Regions from separate parts of the Rhizobium sp. BK312 genome, predicted to be linked through region 3. Evidence: riboswitches for the same ligand, from Rfam matches in the RefSeq annotation. Region 3 holds a riboswitch; each other region holds the start of a gene.

Region 1 (10,517 bases), on a different contig from region 3:
ATCGTACCGGACCATTCACCGGAAACGAGCTTTGCGAGATATGTCTTCTTGAGATCGTCGCTGCCGTGGGCGTGCAAGGCCTCGATCGCTCCCATGGTCAACGTCGGGGCAAGACCGAAGGCCATGGAGGCGGAATTCCACATTTCCAGGGTCGCTATGTTCAGCATGTGCGGCAGGCCTTGACCGCCGAACTCCTCCGGTGCGGTAAGGCCATTCCACCCCCCGGCGATCCAATCGCGATAGAGCTTTTCCCAGCCATCGGGAAGGACCACCTTGCCATCCACCAGCCTTGCGCCTTGCTTGTCACCGTTCTCTGCGAGCGGCTCCACCGCCTCACCGGCGAAACGCCCCGCTTCCGACAGGATAGCGTCGACAAGATCGGTGCCGAGATCGCCGAGAATGCCCTCTTCCATTGCGCGTTCCATGCCCGCGACATGCTTCAGCGTGAATGCGATTTCTTCGACTGGCGCCTTGTACATGCTGCTTCCTCCGCACTTGTGCTGACAATGAGCCGCCTCACCCGGATCATCGATGATATTCTGGTTACAGCTAGTTTATTTTTACGTAAACGTCAATTTTCTCAAACCGGCGAAGTGTTGATTTCCATCCCCCGCGAACCCCACTCTCAGATAGGTCTTACGCGCGCCGCATCACTGTGACATTGCCGCCAATGTCCGCGATTATTCCATCGGAGCTCGGACTTGCATAAACAACCGTCATGAATGAAGACTATGGCAACTGTTCAGACAAAGCGAACGATGCCCCATGAACACGCTCACGTCAGTCAATATCATACCCGGTTTTATCTGGGCATACCGTCTCCGTTCCGGTGCAGCAAAGCCGGAGCGTCTGCCCGACGATACCCATCGCTCGACTCTCTTCAGCGATGACGGTTTTCTCTGGCTGCATCTCAATCTCGTCGATGCGCGCGTGCCCGCCTTTCTCGAGGATGCACCCGGATTGAACGAAGCCGCCCGCATCGCTCTGACCACGCATGAGACCCATGCGACCATTACGGTCGACGAGCAGATGCTTTTCGGCACGTTGGTCGATTTCCAGCGAGACTTCGCCCACAATACGCACGATATCGGCTGGCTGCATTTCGCCCTCACCGATCGCATGCTGATCACTACCCGGCTGCAGCCGCTGCGCAGCCTCGACCGGACCCGTGTGCTGATCGAGAAGAATGCTGCGCGATTTTCAGGCCCGATCGATATCTTCGAGCTGATCGTCGTCGAGTTCCAACGAACCCTGATCTCCGTCGTCATCGAGATCAGCGAAGAGTTGAATGCCATCGAGGATTTCGTGCATGGCAATACGACACACGACGAGCGCGCCAAGCTTCCGCCCATCCGCCGGACCATCGTGCGTCTGCATCGCCATCTGCGCACCGTCCTCTCGCTGATGCGCCATGCCGCCGCCTCGGACGATGAGGAAATGCCGCTCGGCTTCGAGGATGTCGCGGGCCGGCTGACCGGGCGGCTGGAAGCGGTCGAACACGACGTCTATGCGCTGCAGGACCGGGCGAGGCTGTTGCACGAAGAAATCGATTCCAAGCTCGCCTCCGAGATCAATCGGCATCTCTATATCCTGTCGATCATGACAGCATTTCTGCTGCCGCCGACGCTGGTGACCGGCTTCTTCGGCATGAATACATCGGGCCTGCCGCTGGCGGGCGGCGCAAGCGGCACCGGATATGCGGTTGGGTTCATCATCGCCTCCATGCTGCTGGCATGGTGGCTGCTCAAACGGGTCAATATTCTCTGACGTCAAAGCATGAAAAAGCCGCCCGGCGGGAAACCGGACGGCTGGCATTGGCAGTTCTGAAAGCGCCGCTTAGAAATACGGCGAGTAGCACTGACGGCGCGGGCCGGAGTTCGGCTGGAACGTATTGTCGTAAGCGCGGTAGGAACGATAGCGTCCCTCGCACCATTCGACATGACGCGGATTGATGCCGGCGCTCGGGGCCGGAGCCGGTTCGTAATAGCGCGGCTGGCTGGCAATCGCACCGCCGATCAGCGCGCCTGCGCCGAAGGCTGCCAGCGGAAACCAATAGCCGTCATGATAGCGATAACCATGACGATAGCCACCGCGATAACCGCGGTAGCCGCCATACCAGCCGCGGCGATAGTAACCACCATGACGCCACTGCACCTGTTCGACATTATCAGGCGCGGCCTGGGTGGGCGCGGACTGTTTTACGACCGGTGCGGCAGGCATCTGCATAGCGAAAGACGGTGTGAAGCTCGTCAGGGCGACTGCAGCCGTTAAGGCGACTGTCGCGATTTTTGCACGGAAACCAAGCATTTTCATCTCCATTCCCTGGTTCGGCTTGATACTCAAGCCTGTAGGCGTTTCATGTCGGGAATGCTTCCCGAGCAAGGTTTCGCTGCCTGCTTCGTCGCATATCCGAATAGACGACAAGAAACGCGGCAGCGCGTTGTTTAGTTCCTCAAATCCCTACCGATTTAAGGAGTTACGAGGGGCTCCACGACGAATTTATAGTGATTGCTTTCTTAACCCAAGATTAACCAGCAATCCTTACTATTATTTCATGAAAGGATACCGAAAGAGTAACCTCCTCATTTACAGCTTGCTGACGATCCTGGCCCTGATGGGGCCGGTCTCCAAGCCTTCGGCCGGTGAGAGCCAGCCCTGGGGCGACCCGAAAAACGCCCTGATTGTCGATGCTTACGAGCTGAACACCATCGACTGGGCCGCATTCCTGCAGGACAAGCGGATTGCCGGTTTCATCTCAAAGGCGTCCGACGGACTTCCTGAAAGCTTCAGTTGCACCGGCGACCATGGCGGCGATACCGTGGCCCATTGCAGGACGATGTGGCGCAAATACGCCGTCAGCCGCGAACTGTTTCAAACGCGCCGCATGCTGGCAAAATCGAATGGCCTGTTATGGGGCGCCTATCATCTGGGGCGGCCCGGCAATCCGATCGACCAGGCCAATCATTTTCTCGATTATGCCGATCCGCAACCCGATGAGCTGATGGTGCTCGACATCGACGGCATGGATGCGACGCAATTCATGTCGCTCGACGATGCGCAGATCTATGTCGCCCACATCAAGGTCAGAACCGGCCGCTACCCCATCCTTTACGTCAATCACAACACGGCGCGATACATAGCCGACCACCGGGGCACCTATCCGCTGCTGTCGCGACTGCCCTTGTGGTATGCGCGCTACAAGCCTGATGTCAAAGGCACTTTCCCGCTCGGCAATTGGGACAACTATGCCATGTGGCAGTTTGCTTCGTCGGACAATTGTTCGGCGAAAAGCTGCCCCTATCGGGTCCCGGGCACGCTTACCGATATCGACGTCAACGTCGTGCCGATGACGAAGGTTCAGCTCGCTAGGATCTGGCCGCAGGGCGATCTCCTGCCGGCGAAACCGCTGCCCGCACCGGACTTGACGATCGCGCTCGCACAAATGTGCAGCGGGCCGCGGCAGATGCTCGTTTCCCTCATGCTCGAGATCGACCCCGTCGTCACGGCCTCGACCCCGCAAACCAAGCCGGTCGAGATCAACGAGCTAAACTACCAGGATTTCTAAAGCGTGATGCCGAAAAGTGTGGGCGGTTTTCGAACGACATCATGCTCTACTTCTTTGGCGCTAGAGCGGATTCAGATTTTAGGTCGAATAGACCTAAAATCATCCGGCTCTAGGCCTCGATCTGCACATCCGTCTTCGGGCGCGAGCAGCAGGCGAGGATGTAACCCTCGTCGATCTCATCATCGAGGATGCCGCCATTGTGGCTCATCTCGACTTCGCCCGAAAGCTTCATGACCCGGCATGTGCCGCAGAGGCCGGATTCGCAGGCTGCACCGATGCGCACGCCGGCGCCCCGCGCCGCCTGAAGCACGGTCTGGCCCGCCGCACAGGCCACATCCTTGCCCGCCATCGTGAAGCGGATCGTGGTCGCCGCCTCGCCGGAAGCATCGTCGGAGACTTCCGCAAGCGGTGTCGCCGCATTCGCTGGCTGGAAGCTTTCCTGATGGTAGCGTGACATGTCGAAGCCATGCGCTTCCAGCATGGAGCGCACGGCATCCATGAAGACTTCCGGGCCGCAGCAGAAAATGGTGCGATCCATGAAATCAGGCGCCAGCAGGCCGATCTTCGCCTTGTCGATGCGGCCCTTCAGCCCCGACCAGAGATCGGTGCGGCCGCAGCCTTCGACGATGAAGCCGAGATCGAGGTTCGGCATGAAGCGGGCGAGATATTCGAGCTCGGAGCGGAAGATGATGTCCGTCGGGCTGCGCGAGCAATTGACGAAAGTAATGTCAGACAATGGTGCTATGTCCGACATATACCGCGTCATCGACATCATCGGCGTGATGCCGGAGCCGGCCGAGACGAAGAGATATTTCTCGCCCGGATGACGGATGTGGCTGAAATCGCCGAGCGGGCCGAAAGCCTTGATGCGCATACCCGGCTTCAGGTTCTCGAACATCCAGCGCGTGCCGATGCTATCTTTCTGCGCCTTCACCGTCACGGCGACCGAGAAGGGCCGCGACGGCGTGGACGACAGCGTATAGGTGCGCATGACCGGCTCCGGAGCCGCCGGCAGCTCCAGCGTCACGAACTGGCCCGGCAGATAGCGGAACCAGTTGTCCTTATCGGACCCGAAGGTGAAGGTCATCACATCGGGCGCTTCGGGCGTGACTGAGAGACATTCGAGCAGATGCTGCCTGTCGCTCCAAGGCTGCATTTGGTCGAGATGGCGATGCGGAAGGGAGACGGCCATGTTCATGCTCAGGCAACCGCCGACAGCTTGGCCTGGTCGCCTTGCAGCCGGTTGATCATGAAAGTCGTGTACCATTCGACGAACTGCATGACGCCGCCTTCATGGATTTCCGAATAGGGACCGGGCTCATAGGCAGGCGAGCGGATGCCGAAGGCATTTTCCTCGACGATCCGGCGGTCCTGATCGTTGGTTTCGGTCCAGACGTGCGTCAGTTCCTCGAGATTGTAGTCGACGCCTTCGACCGCATCCTTGTGAACGAGCCACTTCGTGGTGACGGCGGTTTCCTCGGCGCTGATCGGCAGGACACGGAAGGAAATCGCGTGGTCGCCGAGCATGTGGTTCCATGTCGTCGGATAGTGGAAGAGCAGCATGGTGCCGATGCCGTTGATCGTCACGTCGGGCGAGAGCGGCCGCCTGACGGCATTCTGGCCGGACATGGTGTAGCTTTCGGCGCCTTCGATCAGCGGCATGCGGGCGGTGCGGAACTGTCCGTCAGGAGAGATCTTGAATTCGCTCGGCAGGCCTGCGGCTTCGCAGCGCGCCCAGTGCTCGGTGATGACGGGATCGCTCATCGCGCCCTGCACGCCGGTAACCGTCGGAGCTTCCGGGAAGGTGCGGCAGAGTTCGGGGTGATTGGCCGCACAGTGATAGCACTCGCGGTTGTTTTCCCAGACGAGCTTCCAGTTGCCCTTTTCGATGATCGTGCTCTGGAAGGCGACCTTGGCTTCGCTGATGCGATGCGGGGCCATGTAGGGCTCGACCGTGGCGCGAACCGGCGCGAAATCGGGAGCGTTCTGCGCGAGGCAGATGAAGATGTAGCCGCCGACACTTTCGCAGTGAACCGGCTTCAGCGAATACTGGCTCTTGTCGAAATCCTCGGCCATCTGTCGGGCAAAGAGTAGCGAGCCGTCGAGTTCGTAGGTCCATTGGTGATACGGGCAGACGAGCTTTGCCGACGATCCGCGCTCGGTCGTGCAGACGCGCGAGCCGCGGTGACGGCAGCTATTGTGGAAGGCGCGGATGACCTGATCGCGGCCACGGACGATGACGACGGGATAATCACCGATCTGGACGGTGAAGTAATTGCCCGCACGCGGCACTTCGCAATCATGGCCGATGAACAGCCAGTCGCGATAGTAGATCGTCTCCATGTCGAGCTTGAAGTATTCCGGATCAGTGTAGAAGGGTTGCTCCAGGCTGAAACCCGTCCGGTGGTTCTTCAGTTGCCGCAGAACTTTGCTGCCGATATCCATTTGCCTATCCTTGCGCAATACCGGAAGACGAGCAGAGGACATGCAAGGCCGTTGGGAACGGCCGAAAGCAATCCCCCGACCGCCCGCCGCGGTCAGTAAACCATATGTGCCCAAGGCTGGTTTCCGGGCTCTGGAGCGGCCCTGTTGCCAGGACCCCATGGCACCTTCCCAGACCAATCGGCCCAGTGGCTTTATCCGCCATGCCTCACTCCACCACCGTTGCGGGGGCAGCGCCGGATTTTGACCGGCTTCCCAATTCTCCGTCTCCCTAGCAGACGGCACCTTGAGATTGATATCATCATAGCTCTCGGCCGCGTCTGCCGCTGCGCTGCAATGCGACATCGGCTTCGAATTTGACGACAGGTGAAACCGGACGATAGGACGGTTGCATAGCGTGAGAATATTGACAGGCAATTCAATTACTTGGGCGCTTGCATCGGAGATGGTCAAAGCATCGCATATCCATTCCGCCAATGACGCTTTATCCTGATTGCGACAGGTCAGCGAATGGCCGGCAATCAGGGGAACAATTGGGCGGCAGAAAGCGCCAACGGAGCCGCTATCGGGGCGCCTTCAATCCGGCACGATCAAGCTCGGCTCAAGCTCCGTGGTTCATCATATCGCCAAAGAGTTTTATAGCGAGATCCGGCATGGCCAAACTCAGATATTTCGACGCTGGGAAGCCCGCCGAGCCCGAACCGGCGCAGCCGGTATCGACGACGGGGTACACCGAATTCCTGCGCACCGGCCGTATCAACCGCAACAGGCCGCATTGGCTGGCGGAAGAGCGGGAATACCTCACCCACGAACAGGTGGCCGAACATACGGCGCTGAAGCTCAGGGACGCCGGCGAGAAGACCCACGACCGGCTCAACAATTTCCATAGGTCCATCCGCTTCCCGAAGCTCATCTTTCATCACACGCTGAAGGACACGCCGCATCTCGGCTATTGCCACGTGACCGCGGCGCGGACGCAGTTCGCGCATTATGAGGACGTGAACTGGGCTTTCTATATCGCCAACTTCTTCGCCCGGATCGGCCAGGAAGAGAACTTCTTCGAAGACATCAGCCTCAAATATTCGCGGATGTATTTCGCCGTCGCGATCCATCCGGACAAGGACACGGAAGACAAGAAGCTGACGATCAATCGCGACGTCAGAGGCAACGGCGTGCTGTTCCACACCCACGATCCGCAGATCGCCATCCGCAATGTTCTTCTCCTCGGCGCCCGCAACGAGCAGCTCCGCGACATCATTCGCCAGCTTTGACGATTGATCCGAAAACTCGAAGAGCATAAGAAACGGCCTGAACTGCAAGCAGGCAGGCCATGGCACGACACATAGACATTCTCGAACATCCGCAAATGGCAATAGAAGTGGCGACGGCGACCCTTGCCGAGGGTCTGCCGATCGGGCTGCCGACGGAGACGGTCTACGGGCTTGCCGCCGATGCCACTAATCCCGCCGCCATTACCCGGATCTACGAGACGAAGGGCCGGCCGCGCTTCAATCCGTTGATTTGCCATATGAGCGATCTCGCCATGGCCGAGCGCTATGCGATCTTCGACCCCATCTCGCGCAAGCTCGCGGAAGCCTTCTGGCCCGGGCCGCTGACGCTGGTGCTGCCGCTCCAGCCCGATAGCGGCATTCATCCGCTGGCAACCGCCGGCCTCGACACGGTCGGCATCCGCGTGCCCCAGGGCTTTGCCGGCGAGCTGATCCGCGCCTTTGATCGGCCGCTTGCAGCACCGAGCGCCAATACCTCGGGCAAGATCAGCGCCACCAGCGCCGATCATGTGGACGACGATCTCGGAGAGCGGATCACGCTCATCCTCGACGCCGGGGCTTCGGTCGTCGGCGTGGAGTCGACCATCGTCAAGGTTGAGGATGGCGAGATGCGCCTGCTGCGGCCCGGCGGGCTGGCGGCAAGCGAGATCGAGCGGGTGGCCGGCAAGGCACTGAAGCGCAAGAAGAAGGCTTCCGCTGCCATCGAGGCGCCAGGCATGCTTGCTTCGCATTATGCGCCGGGAGCGGCGGTGCGGCTCGACGCCACCGAGGTTTCCGCAAGCGAGGCCCTGATTCGCTTCGGCACGCCAAACATTCCCGGCAGTGAGAACGCCGTTGCCGTGCTGGATCTGAGCGCCAGCGGCGATCTTTCGGAAGCTGCCGCAAACCTTTTCGACTTCATGAAGCGCGCCGATGCCACCGGTGCAACGACAATTGCCTTTTCGCATATTCCCGACGAGGGCCTCGGCGAGGCTATCAACGACCGGCTGCGCCGCGCGGCCGCGCCCAGAGACTAAACCGGCCCGACACCATCAGGCAAAGGAAACGCCATGAGCAGCTCCGCCTCCTCTTCCGACCTCCTCGATCGCTTCGCCGCCATCGTCGGCGAAAAACATGCCTTGCGGGACCCGGCGGAAATTGCGCCGCATCTGGTGGAAAACCGCGGGCTCTATCACGGCGCCTCGCCCATGCTACTGAAGCCTGGCTCGGTGGAAGAAGTTTCGGCCATCCTCAAGCTTGCCAGCGAAACCGGCACGGCCATCGTACCCCAGACCGGCAATACCGGTCTTGTCGGCGGACAGACACCGCGCGAGGGCGGCTCCGACATCATCCTCTCGCTGGAGCGCATGAACCGCATCCGTGATATCGATCCCGTCGGCAATACGATGATCGTCGATGGCGGCTGCATTCTGGCTGATGTCCACAAGGCGGCAGCCGAGCATGGCCGCATGTTTCCACTCTCGCTCGGCTCGGAAGGCTCTTGCCGCATCGCCGGCAATCTTTCCACCAATGCCGGCGGCACGGCCGTTCTCGCCTATGGCAATATGCGCCAGCTCTGCCTCGGCCTTGAAGTCGTGCTGCCCACGGGCGAGATCTGGAACGGATTGCGCCGCCTGAAGAAGGACAATACCGGCTATGACCTGCGCGATCTCTTCATCGGCGCGGAAGGCACGCTTGGGGTCATTACCGGTGCGGTGCTAAAACTCTTTCCGCAGCCGCTTGGCCATCAGGTCGCCTTTGCCGGCCTACAATCGGTCGATGACGCGCTGACGCTATTCAAGAATGCCTCCAGCCTCTGCGGCACGGCGCTGACCGGTTTCGAGCTGATGCCGCGCATCGGCGTCGAATTCACCACGCGGCATATTCCGGGCGTGCGCGATCCGCTGGAGACGGTGCATCCCTGGTATGTGCTGATCGACATCTCCACCTCCGATTCGGCTGAGACGGCCGAGCGGATGATGACGGCGCTGCTCGAACAAGGCTATGAGGCAGGGCTGATCCAGAACGCCACCATCGCCAGCTCAGAGACGCAGCAGAAGGCCATCTGGCATATGCGCGAGAGCATGTCCGACGCGCAAAAGCCGGAAGGCGGCTCCATCAAGCACGATGTTTCCGTGCCGGTCGCGCAAATCCCCCAATTCATGGCCGAAGCCGAGAAAGCCGTTGTCGCCGCCATGCCTGGCGCCCGCGTCTGCGCCTTCGGCCACATGGGCGACGGCAATATCCACTACAACATCTCGCAGCCCGTCGGCGCCGACAAGGCCGAGTTCATCGGACGCTGGCGCGAGATCAACAAGATCGTGCATGGGCTTGTGCTGCAGCATGGCGGCTCGATCTCCGCCGAGCATGGCATCGGTCAGCTGAAGCGCGATGAACTGGCCTCCATCCGCTCGGAGATCGAGATCGACCTGATGCGCCGGATCAAGACGGCCTTCGACCCGGCAGGCATCATGAATCCGGGGAAGGTCCTCAAGGTCTGAGGTTTAGACCGTGACGACGACCCGCTCGGAAGCGAAGCAGCCGATCTGGCAGGAAATGACCGTGTCATCGGCATCGATGTCCTCGCCAGCATAGGCAAGTACCGGCGTCAGCCGCGATTGCTGTAGCAGGCGCGCTTCGGTCTCCGTCGGCATGCGCGCCGTGATGTCAGTGGAGCGGCGCCAATAGTCGGCCACGCCATACTCCTTCAACGCCGCTGTGAATGAGCTCGTTGCGGCGAACTTCTCCGTCAGGCCGGGAAAACGCTCAGCCGAGCAGCTGCGCATGACGACCGAGACGGGAAGCGCATCGGCATAGGCGACCACACACATTTCCAGCACCGTCTCGCCCGGCTGCAAATTCAGCCTCGCGGCGATATCGGCGGCTGCCGGAACCTCCTTCGCCGAGAAAATCTTGCGCGTGAGGTTTGCGTCCGTTGCGGTCAAACTCTTGCTGAACCGCACCTTATTGCCGAGTTTGAAGCGAACGGGCATGTCGGCGCGGACATAGGCGCCGCTTCCGCGCGCAATCCGTAGCAAGCCCTCCCCTTCAAGCTGCGCAATCGCGCGCCGCATCGTCACCCTGGAAACGCCGAATTGTTCGGATAAGGCCCGCTCGCTCGGCAGGCGGCTGCCAGGCGCATGTCTGCCCGCATCGATGGCATTTCGCAACTCCGCGGCAATGGTCGCCCAGCTTCCCGTAGCTTTTACGCCTTCGCCCTCTGGGTTTTTCTCTTCCATCAC
Region 2 (10,517 bases), on a different contig from region 3:
CGCCGCATAGAATGATGCGCTCGCTCGTGCCGCCGACCCCGGCGGCAAGCAGGCCGACGAAAAGAAAGGCTGCAACCGCGCCGAGGAAAGCGCCGCCGGAAAGGCCGAGAATGCCATAGCCAAGACCGAGGATCATGATGCAGACCGCCCCGGTGGAGGCGCCGGCGGAAATCCCGAGCACAAAGGGTTCGGCGAGCGGATTGCGCAGCAACGCCTGCAAGACCACCCCGCTCAAGGCAAGCGACGCACCGGTGCTTGCAGCAACGAGCGCGCGGCTCAGGCGATAGTCCCAGACGATCCCCTGATGGATCCGGCTGAGTTCGAAGCTCGTTCCGAACAACCGGTTCGAAACGGCCTTTACTGTGGTCGACAGCGGGATCGAAATCTCGCCGATCGATACGGCGAGGCTGATCATGAAGGTCAGAAGAATGACGGCAGCCATGGCGAGCGCCAAGAGCGCCCACCATGTCCTGCGTTTTGCGGCGAGACCCATATCTTACAGCGCCAGGCCGAAGGACTTGATGCCCTTGGCCAATACTTCAATGCCGTCGATGGTGCGGATGGTCGGGTTCATCGACTGCGCATCCATCATGACAAAATGCTTGTTCTTAACGGCGTCGAGCTGGCTGGTGACTGGATCTTTTTCGAGGAAATCGACTTTGACCTTCGGATCGTCGGCCGCATAGCGGCGGCGGTCCATGGTGGCTATGACGATCACGGCCGGGTTGGCCTGCGAAATGGTTTCCCACCCGACCATCGGCCATTCTTCTTCCGTCGTCACCACGTTTCTGGCGCCGAGCGTCTTCAGGATATAGGCCGGCGCGCTGTTCTTGCCGGCGATATAGGCATCGCCATTGACCTCCTTGCTGGAGAACCAGAACACGATCGGAAGATCCTTGGCCTTGGCAGCGGCAATCGAAGCGACTGCATCCGCCTCGCGCTTTTTCAGATCCGCGATCAGGGCATCGCCACGATCCCTAACGTCGAAGATCTGCGAGAGCTCGACGATTTCCTGATAGACCAGATCCATCGTGAAAAGCTCCTTGCGCACACCATCGCCGCCATCGGTATTGACCTTGGCGACACAATCGGTCGGAGCAACATAGGTGTTGATCCCGAGTTCCGAAAATTGCTGGCGTGTGCCGACGGAACCCTGCGCGCCGACATGCCATTCGAATTCGGCAGCGACGAGATCCGGGGCCTTGCCAACGACGGATTCGAAGCTCGGATCGTTATCGGCAAGCCGCGGGATCTTGCTGTTGACCTCGGCATATTGCGGCAGAACCGGGCCGACCCAGACCGCCGTTCCGGCAATCTTGTCGGCAAGGCCGAGCGAAAAGAGGATTTCAGTCATGCCCTGGCCGATCGAAACGATCTTGGCCGGAGCCTTTTCAAAAGTGACCTTCTGACCGCAATTATCGATGGTGAGAGGATATTGGGTGGCGGCAAAACCGGAGCCGGCAAAACCGGTCAGCCCAAGTGCAAATGCAATGGTCGTCAAAAAATGGCGCATGAAAGGTCTCGATAGGATTAAGGAAACGGGGCGGCGTCAGCGCGATCGCGCTGAGAAAGACGGCCGCCGGCTGCGGAGATCCCAATCAAGGCCGATAGGTGTCGGATAATGTCGAAGGCGCAGGTCAATCATTCTCTGTCCTTTCCGAGCATCCCCGCCCGGCTGATTGGATCGTGATCGACGGCAGGTCTCCTGGCTTGCGGATATCTGACGATCATCGGCCTTCCCGCAAGCATGCTTGCAGTGGCGTGGCTCAAAGCCTCAGGAAGGAACCAGCAGGCTGGTCATTCCCGGATGATCGGCAATCCGCTTACAGTTGCGGGGGCAGCCACGGTCTAGGTCCCGCTTGGGTCATCCTCACCGTGTTCCCTATTAATCCCCGCGGAGTCTTCCTTGGGGAACCGTCACGTCCAGTTATTCCGGACTGCCCCGTTCCGTCAAGGACGCTTGGATAGAAATGAGACAGAGCACGCCATGCCCATGAGAAGGAAAGGCGGCGAGCCTATACGGCCTCCGCCAGTTCCACGCGATTTCTCCCGCCCGCCTTCGCGCGATAAAGCGCCTTGTCGGCGGCCTCAAGCACATGTTTGAAATCCGTCGTCGGTTCGAGGGAGCAGGCGATGCCGATGCTGACCGTGACATGGACGGCCTCCTGCTCGAACATCAGGGTTGTGTCCTCGATGTCCTTGCGAATTTTCTCCGCGACGGCAGCCGCAGCCCGCGTATCGGTGTTGGGCAGCAGCACGACGATCTCCTCACCGCCATAACGAGCGGCAATGTCGGTCTTGCGCACGGTTTGCCTGATGACGTCGGCCAATCGCGCCAGAACGGTGTCACCGAAGGAATGGCCCCAGCTGTCGTTGATCTTCTTGAAGTGATCGATATCGAGCATGATGATCGAGAAGGGGATACGCCGCATGCCCGCTTCCTTGCTGCATCGATCGCCTTCGCGCTGCAGCACCCGGCGGTTGGGAAGCCTTGTCAGCGGATCGAGGCTCGCTTCATTCTCCAGCGCGCGCTGGATGCCAATGCGATATTGCTCCCGCTGCAAGAGATCCGACAACAGCATGACACCGAGGATATTGACGATCGTTACCGGAAGTGTTGCCGAGATAAGAAGGGCGCGCGCAACCGCCCACGGAAAAAGGAAAACAACCACAATGGATGAACAGGTCGCCAGACCGAACAGAGCCGATCGCCGCCATCCCGTGCCGGTCCATTGCCGCGGCAGCAGAGTGAGTACATAGCCGGCGATTGCAACGATCACGATGCCGGCCACGCCGACCACCGCGCCCATGCCGCCCACCATGTACCGAAACAGCGCCATCATCGCCGCAGCGACAATGGTTCCCAAAAGGCCGCCATAGATTGGCGTAAGGACAAGGAGGATCGACCGGCCATCCTGGATCACACCTGGCATCCATTGGATGGGATCGCCCATGGACAGGATGCCGACCAGCCCGAACAACAGCCCGACGGCCACGGATTTCAAAGCGCCGCGCTCGACGATACGGATGACCCAGGAATAGGCATAGACAATAATCGCCACCTGGCCGAGGACACGTATTAGCGAGATCAGATGTGTTTCGACTTCCATGGCGATTCCCAGTCTTCGCAACGCGCCGCGATAGATGAGCTGCGGCGGCATGGTCGAAGTCCTTACGAGATACCATGCGATCTCTAAAAATAGTTTATATGCTTCTCATCGATCGGCACTGCGGCGGCATCGCGGCACGAATTGACGCATTGCGCTTGTGATAGGCCTGCCCTATGACTGAAACCTTATCCGCGAATGCGGTGGTGGGGACAAGCATGCGGAAGACGATTTCGCGAACATTTCAGTGGAGCGCGCGCATTCTTTGCGCCGTTGCGCTGTTGCTCGTCGGCTTCGCCCATCAACCGATCGTCGCAACCGCGGACGAAATATCCCCGATCGAGCTTGCCCAGTACCGGCTTCCGGATGGCTCCCTGCCCGTCCTTTGCATCACCTACAAGGATGCCGACGGCAAGGTGCATGGGAAAGCCTACGCACCCGGATGCGAGGCATGCCGGATTGCGTCCGCCGCGATGCTGCCGGGGCCTCCTACCGACATTTGTGGGCGCCTTGCCTCTCCGCGTGGAGAGACGGTCGTCGCACGATCGGAGGCGTTCCACCGCCAGCTTTATCCGCCGAATACAGGCCCGAGAGCACCACCCCTCCCCGACATCGTTGGCTGAACCGGCATTGCGGCTTTCGTCGCGATGCCCGCCGTCAACGCTGCCGCTTGCGCGACCATCACGTCGCGACATCTGAGGATTGGTGTTCACAGCTGCATCTTGCCGAACGAAGCAGGCCGATTGGTCGGCTGCTCAGGGAAAGCAGGCCGCGCCAAACGGCGAACCGTCTCGCCGCCCCCTCCTCAGATCGCCCCTTGCGGCAGCCCGCCGATCTTCGGAGGATTTCATGTCTACCTTTACCGCTGCAGAGCCTGCGGCCGCAGCAACCCACAATATCTCGCTCTATCGCGCGATCTGGCGCTGGCATTTTTTCGCCGGCCTGCTCGTCATCCCTTTCATGCTCAATCTGGCGATCACCGGTTCGTTGTATCTATTCAAGGACCAGATTGCCGATACCTTCTACTCGCATCGCTATCTCGTCACCGAGGCCGGCACCATGCTGCGGCCGCAGCAGATCGCCGACGCGGCGCTTTCGGCCTTTCCGGGCGCGCGCGCAACCTCCTATCACGAAGCGTCGGCGCCGAACCGCTCGGCCTGGATAACGCTGTCCAAGGATGGCCAATCGACCATCGTCTACGTCAATCCTTACGATGGCAGCATTCTAGGATCAGTGGGGTCGAAACAGGAGTTCGGCTGGGTCGTCAAGCGCATCCATAGCCTAGAATATTTCGGCAAATGGACCAATCGCCTCATCGAGATCGTCGCGGGCTTTGCTCTCGTCCTCGTGGTGACGGGCATCTATCTGTGGTGGCCGCGCCAGCAGACGGGCGGCGTGCTCAGCGTTCGCGGCACCCCATCACGCCGCGTCTTCTGGCGCGACCTGCATGCCGTGACGGGAGCGCTTGCCGGCATCCTGATCTTCTTTCTCGCCTTCAGCGGCATGCCGTGGTCCGGCTACTGGGGCGCCAACGTCAATGCCTGGCTGACCGCTCACAATTTCGGAACACCGGCGGCAGTCTGGGACGACGTTCCGAAATCGACAAAGGTCACACAGGATATCGTCAGCCGCGCCGGCTGGGTCGTCGAAAACGCGCCCGTTCCGCTCTCCGATATCGCGGCGCAATCGGCCGAGCCGATCGGTCTCGATAAGGCCGTCGACGTCATGCATGGGCTGGGCATGGTCGCCGGCTCGGATCTTGCGATCCCATCAGATGGGACCGGCGTCTATACGGCAAGCCATTATTTCGGCGACCTTGGCAAAGAACGCACCGTCCATATCGACCAATATTCCGGCAAGCCGCTCGTCGATATTTCCTACGATCAGTATCCGGCACTCGGCAAGGCGATCGAATGGGGCATCAATGTCCATCAGGGGCAGGAGTGGGGCCTTTTCAACCAGCTTCTGATGCTGGCCGCGTGTCTCGCCATCATCCTTTGCTGCGTGACGGCAGCGACCATGTGGTGGAAGCGCCGGCCATCGGGCCGTCTTGGCGTACCGCCGATGCCGCCGCAGAAGTCCGTCTATGTCGGCCTCTGGTTCATTGCCATCGTCTTCGGCATGGCTTTCCCGCTGACCGGCGCCGCCATCGTCGCGATGCTTCTCCTCGACCAGCTCCTGGTTCGCTTCGTGCCGCCTCTCCGGCGCTTCTTCTCCTGACGCGGTGAGGCGGAGCCAGAGGCTTCGTCCGCCTGCTCTTCTCCGGATCAAGGATTCGATCATGCAGAAACCCATCTTTGCCCTCGCTGCTTTCGGGCTGGCATTCCTGTCTTCCTCTCTCGCTTCCGCCGACGATGTCAAAATCGGCAACCTCACCATTTCCGCACCCTATGTTCGCGCCATGGTGCCGGGAGCTCCCGTCGGTGGCGGTTATATGACCATCACGAATACGGGAGGCACCGACGACCGGCTGGTGGCTGCGAGCTCACCGCGCGCCGCAACGGTCCAGATTCACGAGATGAAGATGGACAATGACGTGATGATCATGCGTGAGCTTGCCGGCGGCCTAGCAATACCGGCCGGCAAGACCATCGAGCTCAAACCCGGCGGCTACCACCTCATGTTCATGAAGGTCGCCACGCCCTTCCTTCAGGGCCAGACGGTGAGGACATCGCTCAAATTCGAAAAAGCCGGTACGGCCGAAATCGATTTCCCCGTCGGATCGATCGCGGCAAACAAGGAGGCATCCCATGTCAAATAGACGACGCTTTGCGGCAACGGCCGTCGCCCTGACGCTTATCGTCGGCGCTGGTGCCATCGGCTACGCAACCTTCCTCATGACGCCCAAGGTCCGGGCGGCCGGCAGCTTCGGTGCAGCCTTCACGCTGACGGACGATCGCGGTGAACCCATCACCGAAAAGGCCCTGTCGGGTCATCCCTCGCTTGTCTATTTCGGCTATACGCATTGCCCCGACGTCTGCCCGACGACGCTCTACGATATGGCGGGCTGGTTCAAGACGCTCGGACCTCAAGCCGACGGGTTGAAGGCCTATTTCTTCACCGTCGATCCGGAGCGCGATACGCCGGAGATCATGCATAGCTACACCGGCAATTTCACCGACCGGATTATCGGCATCACGGGCGATCCCGGTGAAATGCAGAAGGCGATCAAAGGCTGGCGCATCTATGCCAAAAAGGTGCCCAGCCCGGACGGCGGATACACCATGGACCACACGGCGTCCGTACTGCTCGTCGATGCCGACGGCAATCTCAGGGGTACGATCGCCTACCAGGAAAATACCGATGTCGCCCTGCAGAAGATCCGAAATCTGCTGCAGCAGGATTAATTCCGAGGTGCGTAATCGGCTCCGGGAATGGGAATTCCGTCGGCCCTTGCGGCAACGGATATCGGTGATCGACCGATCGCCATCACACGATCCGCGGGCTTTCCCCGGATCACCAACATGATAAGGAAATCAAATGCCCCCTATCAAGAAACTGCTTCTCGCTGCAACTGCAATCAGTATCGCCCTTGCCGGCCAGGCTATGGCCCATGCCCATCTGAAATCCGCCGTTCCGGCGGCCGACGGCTTGGTCAAGAGCGCCCCGTCGGAGCTCGACCTGACCTTCTCGGAAGGTCTCAATGTGAAATTCAGCGGCATTAAGATAACTGGGCCTGACAAGGCTACCATCAAGACCGGTGAGGCCATGCTGATGAATAGCGGCACCACGCTCATGGTGCCGGTAGCCGACAAGCTTGCGCCCGGGAAGTACATGGTCGAATGGCACGTGCTCTCTACGGATGGCCACAAGACCAACGGGAGCTACAGTTTCACCATAGCGCCTTGAGCGGCCCGGAAACTGCCGGCAACCATCGGTGCGCAAGCTAACTTATTTGCGATAAGCGGACGGATTGATGCCGTGGCGCTGCAGGCGTGCATAGAGACTGCGGCGCGGCAGTCTGAGCGCCTGCGCGACTTCGGCAATATCCCCTTCGAAGCGTTCCAGCGTGGCCCGTAGAATGTTTGCCTCGAAGTGATCCATCTGCTCGGAGAGGCCAAGCTCCAGCGCAGGCTGACTGCGAACGGAGGAGAGGCCTAGCGCCGCTTGGGTCGCATAGTTACGCAGCTCCCGGACATTGCCCGGCCAATCGTGCGTCAGAAACCGTGCCTCCATCGCGGCATCGATGGGCGGGCGCGGCACGCCGTGCAGGCGGGCGGCCTCGTCGAGGAAGGCGCTGAACAACAGGCCGATATCGGCCCGGCGCTCCCGCAGCGGCGGAATGCGGATTCTTACGGTTTCCAGCCGATAGAGCAGATCGGCGCGAAAAAGGCCATCGGCGACTGCAGCATGCAGATCGCTTTTGGTGGCAGCGACAATGCGGAGATCGACAGGGGTCGGCTCGCCGCTTGCCGAAGGCAGCTCGCGTTCCTCGGCAACACGCAGAAGCCGTCCCTGCAGCATGGGCGACATGCTGTCGATCTCGTCGAGAAACAGCGTGCCGCGATCTGCCTCGGCAATGCGTCCGCGCCGAACGCGGTTTCCGAACAGAGCCTCGTCGGCGATCGCGTCCGGCAAGGCGGCACAATCGACCGCGACGAAACTGCGGGCACGCCGCCTGCTCCAGCGGTGAATGAGCCGGGCCACGAGCTCCTTGCCGGTCCCCGTTTCGCCCTCGATCAGAACATCCACATCGGCGTTTGCGACCTGGCGGATCGTTTCGCGCAACCGTGCCATGACCGTCGTCTGGCCGAGAAGCGGCGATGCATCCTCCGCCTCGGCAGCCGCCTGCCGCAAACGCCGGTTTTCCAGCACCAGGCGGCGCGTTTCCAGCGCCCGGCGCACCGATGCGATCAGATGATCGGTAGCAAAGGGCTTGGCAATGAAATCATAGGCGCCCTGTTTCAGCGCCCCGACAGCCATGGCGATATCACCGTGGCCAGTCATCAGGATAACGGGCAAGTCCGGATCGCGCGCCAGCACGGCCTCCAGCAGATCGTGCCCATCGATGCGCGGCAGACGGATATCGCTGACGATCACGCCGGGCAATGCGGTTGCAAGACTTGTCAGCGCCGATTGCCCGTCACCATGCGTCTCCACGTCGAAGCCCGCTATAGCAAAGGAATCCGTAAGTGCGGCATTGAAGGGGCCATCATCCTCGACCAGAAGAACTTTCTGCGACGCTTCCAGGGTCATGCTCGCCTCACCGTCATTACGAAAGCCGCGCCACCGAGCGGCGAAGGGCCGATGGTCAATGATCCGCCGAGATCATTCATAATATCCTGGGCAATCCCGAGCCCGAGACCAAGTCCATCGGGCTTGCCGGTAACGAACGGCCGGAATATTTCCTTGGCCAGTGCCGGATCGATACCGGGACCATTATCGGCGACAGTCAGTTTCACCATATCCTTTCCGGCAGCGTCGACGAGCAGAGCAACATGCGGATCCTCAATGCCGGCAACCGCATCGATAGCGTTCTGCAGCAGATTGACGATGACTTGCTCCAGCCGCACCCGCTCGGCAAGCACATGCGGCTGGCCCTGCCCCGGCAGCTCCAGCCGCACGCCGGCTTTGCGAAACCGATTCCCCACCAGCAGCAAGGCGCCCGCGATGATGGCATCGAGCGGTTCCGCTCCGGCTGCGCGCCGCCCCCTGCGTGAAAAACGCCGCATCTCCTGCGTGATCGTGCCGATGCGCGCCGTCACTTCGACCGCGGCATCCAGATTGGCGCCGACGCGATCGAGGCGATTGGCCGCGAGATGGTGGCGCGCATTCTCGGCGAGAGTGCGGATGGTCGCGACAGGTTGGTTGATCTCATGCATCAACCCCGCCGTGATCGAACCGACGGAAGCAAGCCGGTTCGCCTGGGCAAGTTCCTCACGGGCATCGCGATATCGATCCTCGGCGCGCGCACGTTCAGCCATCTCGTCGTGCAGCTCGACCGTGCGTGCGGCGACGGCCTCCTCAAGTGCTCGCCGATCGTCCGCTGCCCTGGCCGCTCGAGTCATCCGCCACCAGATCGCGGCGACGATGACTGCCAAACCGACGATGACGGGCAAAGCCAGCAGCCAGGCCTGCGCCTGCGCCTCCTGTAGCGCCGCGCGGGTGTCGAGAAGATGCAGGAGACGCAGATGCGTCCCGGCCACCGGCTGCTCCGCAGCGATCATGATCCGGCCTCGCGGACCGTGTATGCGACCGGCATCCTCGACATAGTAATTCCCCTGTGCAAGGGCGGCGTCGCGATATTGGCCGCTTGCGGCGATGCTAGCCCGGACTTCAGGCGACAGAGGTGCAAGCGTCGTCAGCACCTGTGACGGGTCGGATGCGGCAAGGATGATCTGATGTTCGTCGACGACAAACGTTTTTCCGCGATCGTTCGCCCAGATCCGCGACACCGCGTCGAACTCGAATTTGACCACGACGACTCCCGCCGGAGCGGCGGCATCGCCGACCCTGCGGGCCAGAAACAGACCTGGCCGGCCACTGATCGCTCCGGCGCCATAATATTCCGCCGTGCCGTCTTTCAGCGCCTCGGAAAAATAGGGACGGAAGCTGAAGTTCTTGCCGACAAAACTGTCTTCGGTCCCCGCATTCGACGCGGAAATGACAAGCCCCTTCTGATCGACGAGATAGATGATATAGGCGCCAGTTTCCCGCGCCAGAAAGCCAAGCTTGTCGTCAAGTCGGCGGGCGGCATCCGTTGTGGGGCTCGCGAGCGCCTCACCAAGATCGCGATATTCGCCGAGCACGATTGGAAGAAGCCGGAAGCGCGCCAACTCACTGTCGAGCAGGCGGATATGCTGTACCGCAAGGTCGCGCGCCTCCGCATCCAGCCGCCTGAGAGCGTCCTGACGGGAAAGTGAAAGCGCCGCATACCAAATGCCCGCAGCAGCGGCTAAACCGGCCACCACCAGCAGCACAATTCGCTTCAGACCTGTTCCGTTCATTTGTGCAGAATATTGCACAAACTGCGAAATAGCCATGCAGAATCTTGCGCGAAGTTTTCCAAGAGCGGCGATCTCATTCTGAGAAAAATGAAATATATCAATAGAATATCCTGAGTGGCCCTCAAACCTCGTGCGCCGCGCTTTCCTCACATATCAATAGCGCCACTGGGAGAGTGGACCTTCAATACGCACAACAGTCGGCTGTTGGCCAGATAGTGGCATTGCGGATACCGCCTTGATAGCGGCCGCCAGCAACCGAATGCGCGAGGCCTTCCCTGGCGAACCCGTCGTGTGCAGCGCCATCGCTGCGTAACGACGATCCGAAGCAAGAACGGGAGGAGAGGAACAATGCTGAATACACTGGATCCCATCACGACGACGGCAGCGACGGAAGCAGCCGCGCGGCGTCAACGTCTGAAATCGATCATCGGCGGCTCCACCGGCAATCTGGTCGAATGGTTCG
Region 3 (10,517 bases):
TGTTATTGTTGAATGCAGAAACGATGGAGAGCGCCCTTTACTCAGAGCGCCTCTTTTTTTCTGCCGACCAGAAAGATCACTTGGGGTGCATCTTCCGAACACAATATGCGACCGAACCGCATTAAGGTTCGAGACGGCGGGAAAGCGGAAGATATAAAAATCTTATAAATGCCAGTGCGGATGATGATGGGCTACGAGCACGTTGATGCGCTTATCAAAGCGTCCGCCTGCGTTGCTGAACTCGTTCGAAGAGTCAGGCCGTCCGTCGATTGGAAACCCTTATCGAAGAAGCCACACCGATGGCGGCCACGACATCTTGTCAAAGTGTCTGTTACCATGATCGAGCACGAGGCCACCGGTCCCGTTTGCACATGAATGTGAAGCGCTCAGGGCCGGACTATGACCTTGATTTCGCCGGCCAGCGGCGCGCTGCCAACCACGCCTGCGACGTCTTCTAGGCCGATCGTCTTCGTAACAAGCGAATCCAGCTCCAGAATCCCGCTTCCCACCATGGCGGCGGCGCGAGCGTGGGTGAAGGGATTGAGATAGGCCGGCCTGATCTCAACCTCATTGACGAGCAGATCAAACGGCAGAATGGGCACTTCGAGGCCTGCCGGCGTTACACCGAAGAGGACGAGAGCACCGCCGCGCCGCGCCATCCGAACGCCGCTTTGAAGCGTTTCGGGAACGCCGGCGCATTCTATGATGACGTCAACGCCGCCATGGGTCACGTCCTTGACGGCGGCAACCGCATCGATCGCTGTCGGGTCGAGGGCCAGCGTCGCTCCCAGGCGCAACGCCGCCTCGCGCCGCGACAACTGTCTCGTGACAAGGATGATCTGGTCTGCGCCGGCCAAACGGGCCAGTTGGACCATGAGCAGGCCGATCACGCCGCCGCCCAATATGGCAACGCTATCGCCCGGACGGATTTGTGCCTTGTCGATGGCATGGATGCAGCAGGCCAGCGGCTCGCAGAAAGCGCCATGGACTGGATCGAGATCCGGAGGCAGAGTGAAAGCTTGGTTGCAGGGAACCGCAACATAGTCGGCAAAGCCGCCATCCCGCGTTACGCCGATAGCCGTGAGGTTGGCGCAGAGATTCGGTCGCCCACGCCGGCAGGCAGGGCAGGTACCGCAGGCAATATTCGGATCGACCGTGACGAGTTCTCCACCTACAAATGACGAAACACCCTCACCCACCTCTTCCACGAGGCCGCAGAACTCGTGACCCAGGGTCACCGGGATCGCTGTCGGATATTCGCCCTTGTACATGTGTCGGTCGGACCCACAGATGCCGGCGGCGAGAACCCGGACGATGATCTCTCCCGGTTCGGCGTTCGGCTTCTCGACCATGCGCATGGTCATATCGCCGATCGCTTCCAAACGGACTGCCCTCATTCGCCTCCTCCAAGCATAAGGTTTGATTCTTGCGCTACTGCGCTGCTCCCATCCGCACTATAGCACTCAATGGTGCGCGTAGCCGCTCCATAGCCGGTGCGCTAGACGCTCGAGCAAGCACCAAAGCACTCTCCTGAAAGTCTTCTCACAATGGCGCTGGAACGTTTTGAAAAAACGAATGACCTTCGGACAGCGCCGCGACCGAAATAAGGCTTAAATAAAAGCCGAGCCCGCCTTGGGAGCATCCATGCCTGTGCCGGATCAGCCGATTGCCCCGGCTTCCGCACGGGGCAATCTCCAACTGGGGTCAGTTCAAGATTAATGCTGGCCTGTTCCCTGGATCGCCGAAAGCTTCCAGTCCGAACCCGGCTTGCGCACGAAGGTCCAGAGCTCCGTCGTCTCGGAAGGATTGTGGTCGTCGCCATCCACAAGCTTTCCAGTCGTGCGATCGATCATCGCGTCGATGCTCGAGTAGCGCATTGCAAGCGTTGCGTACTCGGCATCTTCCTCACGCCAGGCCTCGGCGATATCACCCTGCAGCAGGCGCACATCGGAAACGCTGTTACGCACGCCATTGGTAGCGTTCTCACCGAGCTCCTCGGCCAGATAAGACATCGCCTCCGGCGTGGTCAGCCGACGGATCGCCGCATAATCCTCGGCGCCATAGGCCGTTTGGATTTCGGTGAGGAGGTGCTCGAAACGATCGAGATCGGCCTGCTGAAGCCCGATCTCGTCATTGGCTTGGCGCACCTTCTGCGCGGCCGCTGCCCCACCGCCGATGGACGGGATGGAGAAGGAAGGACGCGGCGATGCGCCGGCATTGTTCATCGGGTTCATATTGTAGGACGACCCGGATCCGGGTGCTGCATATTGCGTGCGCTGCCGGTTTGCGAAGAAGCGCATCGCAAAGCTGATGAGCAGCACGATCAGACCGATCTGCAGCAGCATTCCCAGAAAGCCGATGCCACCGCCGAAACCATGGCCGAGCAGCATGCCGAGAAGGCCACCGGCGATCAGGCCACCGATCATCGACCCGCCGAAGCCGCCGAAAAGGCCAGGACGCTGGGGCGCGCCAAGCGGCGGCTGGGTCGTCGTCTGCTGCGGCGGCCGCTGCGTCATCGTCCGGTCAATGGGTGCGGCCTGCGTGGGCGCTGTCCTCGTAATGGCCGGGGTATCGAAGGTGCGCGTTCCACGGCTTCCGAAACCGCTGGATCCAGCCCGGCGCGCATCGGCGGCATCAAAGGTCGCCACGGACGACGCGGCGGCGAGGATGACGACGGCTGCGATCTTGGCAAAGCGCGGCACTGCACTGAACATTGGCTCTCCTGTCATAGGGCAGAAAGACTAATTTGCCCTTATATGGGGATGCTTGTTCGTGATTGTAAGGCTGCGATTTTAAGTTGGCGAAACTTTTGGATTTCAACCAAACCAATCTATCCGTATACGGATGCTCGGCAGCAACGATCTAAGACGACCCTAATCTTCATCCGCTCTATCGATCAGGCCATCATAGATTTCCATCATTGCGTTGGTGATCGCCTGACCAAGTGCGTTACCGGCCGCGCGGACATCGTCGTCCGTGCCGTCCCGTGCTGCTCTTGCCAGTTCAAAGCCCTCACTGCTGATGATCTGCTTTGCGACCTCGATTGCCCACAGCCCGAAATCGCCGCGGTTGTCTATCTTGATCTCGTGTTCCATTGCTTGTTCCATTCATCCATCGTGAGCAAGCCTCTATAGAGCCAACCAGCGAAAGGCCACCCCGATCGCGCCGCCGTAGCGGGTGTCCATATGGTGAAAAGATGCGCCGTTGCCCCAAGGTTCGTCCATTTCCGGAGATTCGCGGGCTTCTGCGGATACCCGTTGGCGCTCTCTATCGGCCGCATGATCAGGTCTTCGCCTGGAAAATCACCCGCGGAAAGGCTCCAAAATGGCGTCAATGCGTCGGAACCTGTGGAAATGCAGGCTTTCTCGCCCTTTCATGTCAGAACTCCTCGTGACAACTGGCATCTCCAATGGAAATGATTCCGCCGTTATCAATGCGGGGGAAGCCTCATGACCACTACCAATGAAATTGCAGACAAGATTGCCGCAGATCACAAGCTGACCAAGACACAGGGCAAGGCAATCGTCGAAGCCATCTTTGCCGCCATCACCGGAGCCGCGACCTCCGGCGCCGAAACCTCTATTCCGGGTTTTGGTAAGTTCAAGGTCAAGGATACGCCGGAGCGCGAAGCACGCAACCCCGGAACGGGCGCAACCATCAAGGTTGCGGCATCGAAGAAGCTGACCTTCACGCCTGCAAAGGCGCTGAAGGATGCGCTCAACAAATAATCCCTGCTCTGGCCGAAAGCCCGTAGGCTCATGACCGACCCTATCCGCTAGGGCCGGTCATTTGCCGTTTCATACGAACGCAAGCGCCGCTTCGTCGTGAGGCGGTTTCGAAAGTACTGGCTCGAGCTGCCTGAGCTGCGCCAAGCTCCATCCTCAGAAATTCCAATCCTCATCCTCGGTCGCGACTGCCTTGCCGATGACATAGGACGAACCCGATCCCGAGAAGAAGTCATGGTTCTCATCCGCATTCGGCGACAACGCCGAGAGGATGGCTGGATTGACCTTGCAGGCTTCGGCGGGGAAGAGCGCCTCATAGCCGAGGTTCATCAGCGCCTTGTTGGCGTTGTAATGCAGGAATTTCTTGACGTCTTCTGTTAGCCCGACGCCGTCATAGAGCGCTTCGGTATATTTGGCCTCGTTGTCATAAAGCTCCAGCAGAAGATCGAAGGCAAAGTCCTTGATCTCCTGGCGTTGCCCGTCCGAAAGCCGCTCAATCCCATGCTGGAATTTGTAGCCGATGTAATAGCCATGCACGGCTTCGTCGCGGATGATGAGGCGGATCATATCGGCTGTGTTGGTGAGCTTGGCGCGGCTCGACCAGAACATCGGCAGATAGAAGCCGGAATAGAACAGGAAGCTCTCAAGGAAGACGCTCGCGACTTTCTTCTTCAAGGGATCGCCGGAGGCATATTGCTCGATGATCAGCGTAGACTTCTTCTGTAGGAATTCGTTCTCCTCCGACCAGCGATAGGCGTCATCGACGTCGGGCGTCAGGCAAAGCGTCGAAAAGATCGACGAATAGGAGCGTGCGTGCACGGCTTCCATGAAGGAGATATTCGACAGCACCGCTTCTTCATGCGGGGTTACGGCATCAGCCATCAGCTTTACGGCGCCGACACCATTCTGGATCGTGTCGAGCAGCGTGAGGCCGGTGAAGACGCGGATGGTGAGCTGCTGCTCCTCCGGCTTCAGCGTGGCCCAGGACTGGATATCATTCGACAGCGGCACCTTTTCCGGCAGCCAGAAATTACCGGTCAGGCGGTTCCAGACTTCGAGATCCTTGTCGTCTTCAATGCGGTTCCAGTTAATGGCGCGAACGCGGCTTGCCGGCTTGAATTGCATGTTCATTGTCATCGTCCCTCAAAGGTTCAGAGCGTGCAGGAAACGCAGCCCTGAACCTGCGTGCCTTCGAGCGCCATCTGGCGAAGCCGGATGTAGTAGATGGTCTTGATGCCCTTCTTCCAGGCATAGATCTGCGCCTTGTTGATATCGCGCGTGGTCGCGGTGTCGCGGAAGAAAAGCGTCAGCGACAGGCCCTGGTCGACATGCTGGGTCGCGGCCGCATAGGTGTCGATAATCTTTTCCGGACCGATTTCGTAGGCGTCCTGGTAGTAATCGAGATTGTCGTTCGTCATGAAGGCAGCCGGGTAGTAGACGCGGCCGATCTTGCCTTCCTTGCGGATCTCGATCTTGGAGACGATCGGGTGGATCGAAGAGGTCGAGTGGTTGATATAGGAGATCGAGCCCGTCGGCGGCACGGCCTGCAGGTTCTGGTTATAGAGCCCGCCTTCCATCACGGCTTTCTTGAGTTCCAGCCAATCTTCCTGGGTCGGAACGGCAATGCCGGCCTTTTCGAAGATTTCCGCGACACGTTCGGTCGCAGGCTTCCATTCCTGGTTCGTATATTTGTCGAAATATTCGCCGGAGGCGTATTTCGAATTCTCGAAGCCCTTGAAGCTCTGGCCTCGCTCGACCGCAAGCAGGTTCGAGCCGCGAATGGCGTGGTAGGTCACCGTATAGAAATAGATATTGGTGAAATCGACGCCCTCTTCCGAACCGTAGAAAATGCGCTCGCGGGCGAGATAACCGTGCAGGTTCATCTGGCCGAGACCGATGGCATGGCTCTCGTCATTGCCCTTTTCGATCGAGGGTACGGAGGAGATATGGCTCATGTCGGAGACAGCCGTCAGCGCGCGGATCGACATTTCGATCGTCTTGCCGAAATCCGGGCTGTCCATCGCGGCTGCGATGTTGAGCGAGCCGAGATTGCAGGAGATATCCTTGCCCATATGCTTGTAGGACAGATCGTCGTTGTATTCACTAGCTTCGCTGACTTGCAGGATTTCCGAGCAGAGATTGCTCATGGTGATGCGGCCGGCAACCGGATTGGCGCGGTTCACCGTGTCTTCGAACATGATGTAGGGATAGCCGCTCTCGAACTGGATTTCGGCGATCACCTGGAAGAATTCGCGCGCCTTGATCTTCTTCTTGCGGATGCGGCTGTCGCCCACCATCTCGCGATACTTCTCCGTCACCGAAATCTCGGTAAACGGCACGCCATAGACACGCTCCACATCATAGGGCGAGAAGAGGTACATATCCTCGTTGTTCTTTGCGAGCTCGAAGGTGATGTCGGGAATGACTACGCCGAGCGACAGCGTCTTGATGCGGATCTTCTCGTCGGCATTTTCGCGCTTAGTATCGAGGAAGCGCATGATGTCCGGGTGATGGGCGTTCAGATAGACGGCGCCCGCCCCCTGCCGCGCCCCAAGCTGGTTGGCATAGGAGAAGGAATCTTCCAGCAGCTTCATGACGGGAATGATGCCGGACGACTGGTTCTCGATGTGCTTGATCGGCGCACCGGCCTCACGGATGTTGGTGAGCGATAGCGCCACGCCTCCGCCGCGTTTCGAAAGCTGCAGAGCCGAGTTAATGGCGCGGCCAATCGATTCCATGTTGTCTTCGACACGCAGCAGGAAACACGAAACCAGCTCTCCGCGCTGCTTCTTGCCGGCATTGAGGAAGGTCGGCGTTGCCGGCTGGAACCGGCCGGAGATGATCTCGTCGACCAGATCGCGGGCAAGTTGCTCGCTGCCCTGCGCCAGCGTCAGCGCGACCATGCAGATGCGGTCTTCATAACGCTCGAGATAACGTTTTCCATCGAAGGTCTTCAGCGTGTAGCTGGTGTAGTATTTGAAGGCGCCGAGGAAAGTCGGGAAACGGAACTTCTTCGCATAGGCGTGATCGAAGAGATCGCGCACGAAATTGAAGGAATATTGATCCAGCACCTCCTGTTCGTAGTAGCCTTCCGTCACCAGGTAATCGAGCTTTTCCCTCAGGTTATGGAAGAAGACCGTGTTCTGATTGACGTGCTGGAGAAAGTACTGCTTGGCCGCCATGCGATCCTTGTCGAGCTGGATTTTTCCGTGCTCGTCATAGAGGTTCAGCATGGCGTTCAGTGCGTGATAATCCAAGGCCATTTCCGCGGCCTTGGCTGGCCGATCATTCGTGGGAGCAGAAAAAGTGCTCTGCGTTTTTTCGCCCGAATCCCGCGACAAAGAAGAGCTTAGCGTGTCCAAAATCGTTCCAATCCGTGTCTGACATTGGCGACATCCTCATCCGTGCCCAGAAGTTCGAACCGATAGAGATACGGCACCTGGCATCTGGCAGAGATGATGTCGCCGGCGATCCCATAGGTCGCGCCGAAGTTGCTGTTGCCCGCGGCGATGACTCCGCGGATGTTCGAACGGTTGCCCGCATCGTTGAGGAAGCGGATCACCTGCTTGGGCACGGCCCCCTTTCCGCCTTCGCCGCAATAGGTCGGGACGATCAGAACGTAGGGCGAGGTCGCACGAAACTCGTCGCCCGCGACAAGCGGGATACGAGCAGCCGGCAATGCGAGCTTGACAACGAAGCGATGGGTATTTTCCGATCGGCTGGAGAAATAGACGATCTCGCCCACCGCCCGGATCCTTAAGCGAGGGTGCTGATCATGTCGGGACGGAAGCCGGCCCAATGCAGTTCCCCGGCGACAACAACCGGAACCTGACGATAGCCGAGACCTTGCACCAGCTCATAGGCGGCGGCATCGGTCGATACGTCGACGATGGTGTAGTCGATGCCTTGGCGATCAAGCGCGCGGGTGGTTGCCGTGCACTGGACGCAGGCGGGTTTGCTGTAGACGGTAATGCTCATGAGGTATCCTCGTATGGATGGGCACAGAAAATCGCTCGAGCATCGGATGATGCCCGCTCGGCGGGTGAAAAGTGGAGGCAAGCCTAGCCGGCGGCCGGACGCATTTCAGCGGCCGTCATTCGCGCGGGCGACTATGAATACTCAAGAACATGGATTCACCCCGAAGTTATTCATGCGGGGTCTTCAAGGAAGCGATGACGGCGATCCTGCCGCATGAACCATCGCTCGCCAGTCGGACACCCCGCCCGTGGACGTTATTGCTCAAGGCAGGTCTCCTGGCTCGCGGGTCATAACATTCGTCCTGCCTTCCCAAGACACAAGGCCTCAGTGACGTCATCAAACGAATGCTCGCCGCTCACAGTTGCGGGGGCAGCTCCGGCTTGGCAATCATCATGCTCGCCGACCGGATTCCCATCTTAGCCTCCAATCCTTGCGAATCAGAAGAACCTCGAACACTATATATAGTATCCTCGGTTAAAATTGCGTCAACTGCTTCGACAGCCTCAATCGGATTTCCATGTTGATGGATGTCGACCATCGCACCCAACGCAGAGACTTGGGACTGGCCAAAAACAGGCTGGAGCCTTTCAATTGACGTTGCTTTCGCGGATGCGGTCGGCGAGATCGAGAAAATTCTGGCGCATGCGTCGCAATGTGAAATCGAGACCGAACAACCGGCCCGTTTCGCTAAATCCCATCGACTGGGCAGCCTCCGAAGTCTGAAGAGTGCTAAACGCGGCGTCGAAAGCCGCGTCGCCTGCCGAAAGCACATCCGGATCGATTTCACCACCGGCACGCAACGCCCGGCCGCATGTCTCCGCAAAGCGGGCCTGTGCCTCCAGCATTCCGCCTGCCTGCGGCCCGATCGCTTCGACAATCGCCGGCGGGAAAGGTGTTTCCACGATGTGGCTGAGATAGGTCATGTCGTTGCGGATGCGCCAGAGCGAACGGGGAATGGCCTCCGAAATTCCCTGTCGTGTCAGCCAGAAAGCGCGCTCGCGCTGCGCGTCGGTCAAAAGCGCTTCCGTCGCCATCAAGGACTGACGCAGGGCGATATTTGCCTCGGTGGCCGATACAGGCTCGCCCTTTTCGACCCCGACTGCAAGCCTTCGCAAGATCTGCGCCATGACATCGAGTGCCGACCCGAAGCGATCCAAAACCATAGTCCGCGAGCGCGTCGGCAGGATGAACAGGCTGGCGAGCACGCCGACGACACCGCCCAGGGTAATTTCGGCAATGCGATCGATCACGAAAATCTCGACGGGAACGGCGGCGGAATGTGTCAGCATGACGATCGCGGCCGTCAGTCCGGCATTGCGCAGACGAGGCACGCGCACCGCCGCGAAACTTGAAACGCCGACGACGCAGATCAGGGCAATGCCAATCGCAAGCGGCTCCTGCGGCGTGACGAATACCGCAACACCTCCGAGCACGGCGCCTGCGACTGTCGCAACCAGCCGGTCGAAAGCCGCTCCAGCGGTCGCGCCCACCGACGCCTGCATGACGATCAGTACCGTGAAGACGGCCCAATAGCCCTGCTGGAGATGGAGATGCTGTGAAATGGCGTAGGTGATCGTGCACGCGATCATGACCCTTAGCGCCTGCAGCGCCGCGCGTTTGGTCTGAATCAGCGATGTTTTGGGTTTTGACGGCAGCTGGCTTTGACGAATTACAGGATCGGTCATCGCGCAAGTTTTCGCCTGGAAACGTGTGCTGACAATGGCCGTCCGGGGCTTGCCCTCTCCCTGCTGCCGCTAGTGAATGACCGCATGACCTACAATGGCAGTATTTGCGCGATTAGGGAAGGCGCGCAGGCAATGGCGAGCGCGCCGTTCAATCCCTGAGCCCCGTGCTTCCCGGACGAAAGCACAGCCGCCGCCGCCGATAGGAGTAGAGATCGGATTTACGTTCAGACGGTGGCGGAAGCTTCAGGCGCCGGTGAGGTCTCGTCGACAAGCACCTGGCGCAGCCGCGCCTCCTGCTCGGGCGATAGCGAGGTGCGTAGCAATCGCGCATGTTCGCCCTTGAATTCGGCAAGCACCTTTTCCGGCTGAACCTTGCGGATCAGGAGGAAAAGCGCGGAACTCTTCGCCGGAATGGTTTCGGCCAGACGCTTCATGAGATCGTCGTCGATACCGTAATCGGCCATCGATCCGGCAAGAGCGCCGGAGCCGGCACCGATTGCGCCGCCGACGACGAGCCCAGCAAGAGGATTGAGGAAAAGCAGACCAACGAGCGAACCCCAGAGAGCGCCCGAAAGACCACCGCTTGCGGCGCCTGCCGCCGTCAGATTGACACTCTGCTTGAGACGAACCTTGCCGGATTCATCACGAACGGCGATGACGGCATCCTCCAGATCGATCAGATATTCTTTTTCGAGCTGAACGAGGCGGTTCAGGACAGCGTCCGCTTTGTCGGCATCATCGAAACCAAGCACAATAAGTTCTGACATCGAAATCCTCCGGGAGTTCCTGTTGTCGAAACGAGAAGTGAGGCGTGGAGCCCCTTAGTGAACAGCCGTGCTGACCAATCGGTAAGGATGAGTAGCATTGAACTGCGAGATCATTGCGACAGCCTGTTGCAAAAGCCGTTCGGCATTTTCCGGATCGTCGCGGGCAAGCTCGTCTGCATTGACGCGGATTGCTTCCGCCATGTTGGTGGACAGGATGGCGAATTGCTTGTTGCCTTCGACGAGGGCCTCGCGTGCATTGCCTTCCAATGTCTTCGCAACATCGATGAGAATTTCCTCGCGCTCTTCGACGCTGAGTTCCTCGATGCTTTTTGTTCTTCCTTCCATTTTGGTCACTCCTAACA

What was found. A riboswitch is a leader RNA that binds a small molecule or an ion and turns the genes downstream of it on or off. The one in region 3 is predicted to bind cobalamin.
Region 1: linked by a shared signal. The riboswitch ahead of FHT85_RS09510 (aromatic ring-hydroxylating oxygenase subunit alpha) and the one ahead of nrdH (glutaredoxin-like protein NrdH) in region 3 are both predicted to bind cobalamin.
Region 2: linked by a shared signal. The riboswitch ahead of FHT85_RS13705 (ABC transporter substrate-binding protein) and the one ahead of nrdH (glutaredoxin-like protein NrdH) in region 3 are both predicted to bind cobalamin.

What each region holds. Positions count from the first base shown of each region.
Region 1 is NZ_JACHZP010000003.1:190,813-201,329, reverse strand. Features, by position in the region: gene FHT85_RS09535 (acyl-CoA dehydrogenase) at 1-479, opposite strand, end outside; gene FHT85_RS09530 (transporter) at 766-1,767, shown strand; gene FHT85_RS09525 (BA14K family protein) at 1,837-2,307, opposite strand; gene FHT85_RS09520 (GH25 family lysozyme) at 2,555-3,565, shown strand; gene FHT85_RS09515 (hybrid-cluster NAD(P)-dependent oxidoreductase) at 3,675-4,763, opposite strand; gene FHT85_RS09510 (aromatic ring-hydroxylating oxygenase subunit alpha) at 4,766-6,010, opposite strand; cobalamin riboswitch at 6,107-6,311, opposite strand; gene FHT85_RS09505 (DUF6656 family protein) at 6,661-7,278, shown strand; gene FHT85_RS09500 (L-threonylcarbamoyladenylate synthase) at 7,338-8,312, shown strand; gene FHT85_RS09495 (FAD-binding oxidoreductase) at 8,346-9,776, shown strand; gene phnF (phosphonate metabolism transcriptional regulator PhnF) at 9,780-10,514, opposite strand.
Region 2 is NZ_JACHZP010000004.1:304,283-314,799, reverse strand. Features, by position in the region: gene FHT85_RS13710 (FecCD family ABC transporter permease) at 1-493, opposite strand, end outside; gene FHT85_RS13705 (ABC transporter substrate-binding protein) at 497-1,513, opposite strand; cobalamin riboswitch at 1,678-1,934, opposite strand; gene FHT85_RS13700 (GGDEF domain-containing protein) at 2,016-3,161, opposite strand; gene FHT85_RS13695 (hypothetical protein) at 3,326-3,730, shown strand; gene FHT85_RS13690 (PepSY-associated TM helix domain-containing protein) at 3,957-5,327, shown strand; gene FHT85_RS13685 (copper chaperone PCu(A)C) at 5,389-5,868, shown strand; gene FHT85_RS13680 (SCO family protein) at 5,858-6,454, shown strand; gene copC (copper homeostasis periplasmic binding protein CopC) at 6,588-6,956, shown strand; gene FHT85_RS13670 (sigma-54-dependent transcriptional regulator) at 6,999-8,303, opposite strand; gene FHT85_RS13665 (ATP-binding protein) at 8,300-10,090, opposite strand; gene FHT85_RS13660 (MFS transporter) at 10,403-10,517, shown strand, end outside.
Region 3 is NZ_JACHZP010000007.1:275,389-285,905, forward strand. Features, by position in the region: gene FHT85_RS21125 (zinc-dependent alcohol dehydrogenase family protein) at 387-1,397, opposite strand; gene FHT85_RS21130 (Tim44 domain-containing protein) at 1,716-2,714, opposite strand; gene FHT85_RS21135 (hypothetical protein) at 2,874-3,095, opposite strand; gene FHT85_RS21140 (HU family DNA-binding protein) at 3,450-3,728, shown strand; gene nrdF (class 1b ribonucleoside-diphosphate reductase subunit beta) at 3,882-4,856, opposite strand; gene nrdE (class 1b ribonucleoside-diphosphate reductase subunit alpha) at 4,877-6,988, opposite strand; gene nrdI (class Ib ribonucleoside-diphosphate reductase assembly flavoprotein NrdI) at 7,075-7,470, opposite strand; gene nrdH (glutaredoxin-like protein NrdH) at 7,482-7,703, opposite strand; cobalamin riboswitch at 7,951-8,169, opposite strand; gene FHT85_RS21165 (FUSC family protein) at 8,291-9,388, opposite strand; gene FHT85_RS21170 (DUF1269 domain-containing protein) at 9,613-10,155, opposite strand; gene FHT85_RS21175 (hypothetical protein) at 10,210-10,500, opposite strand.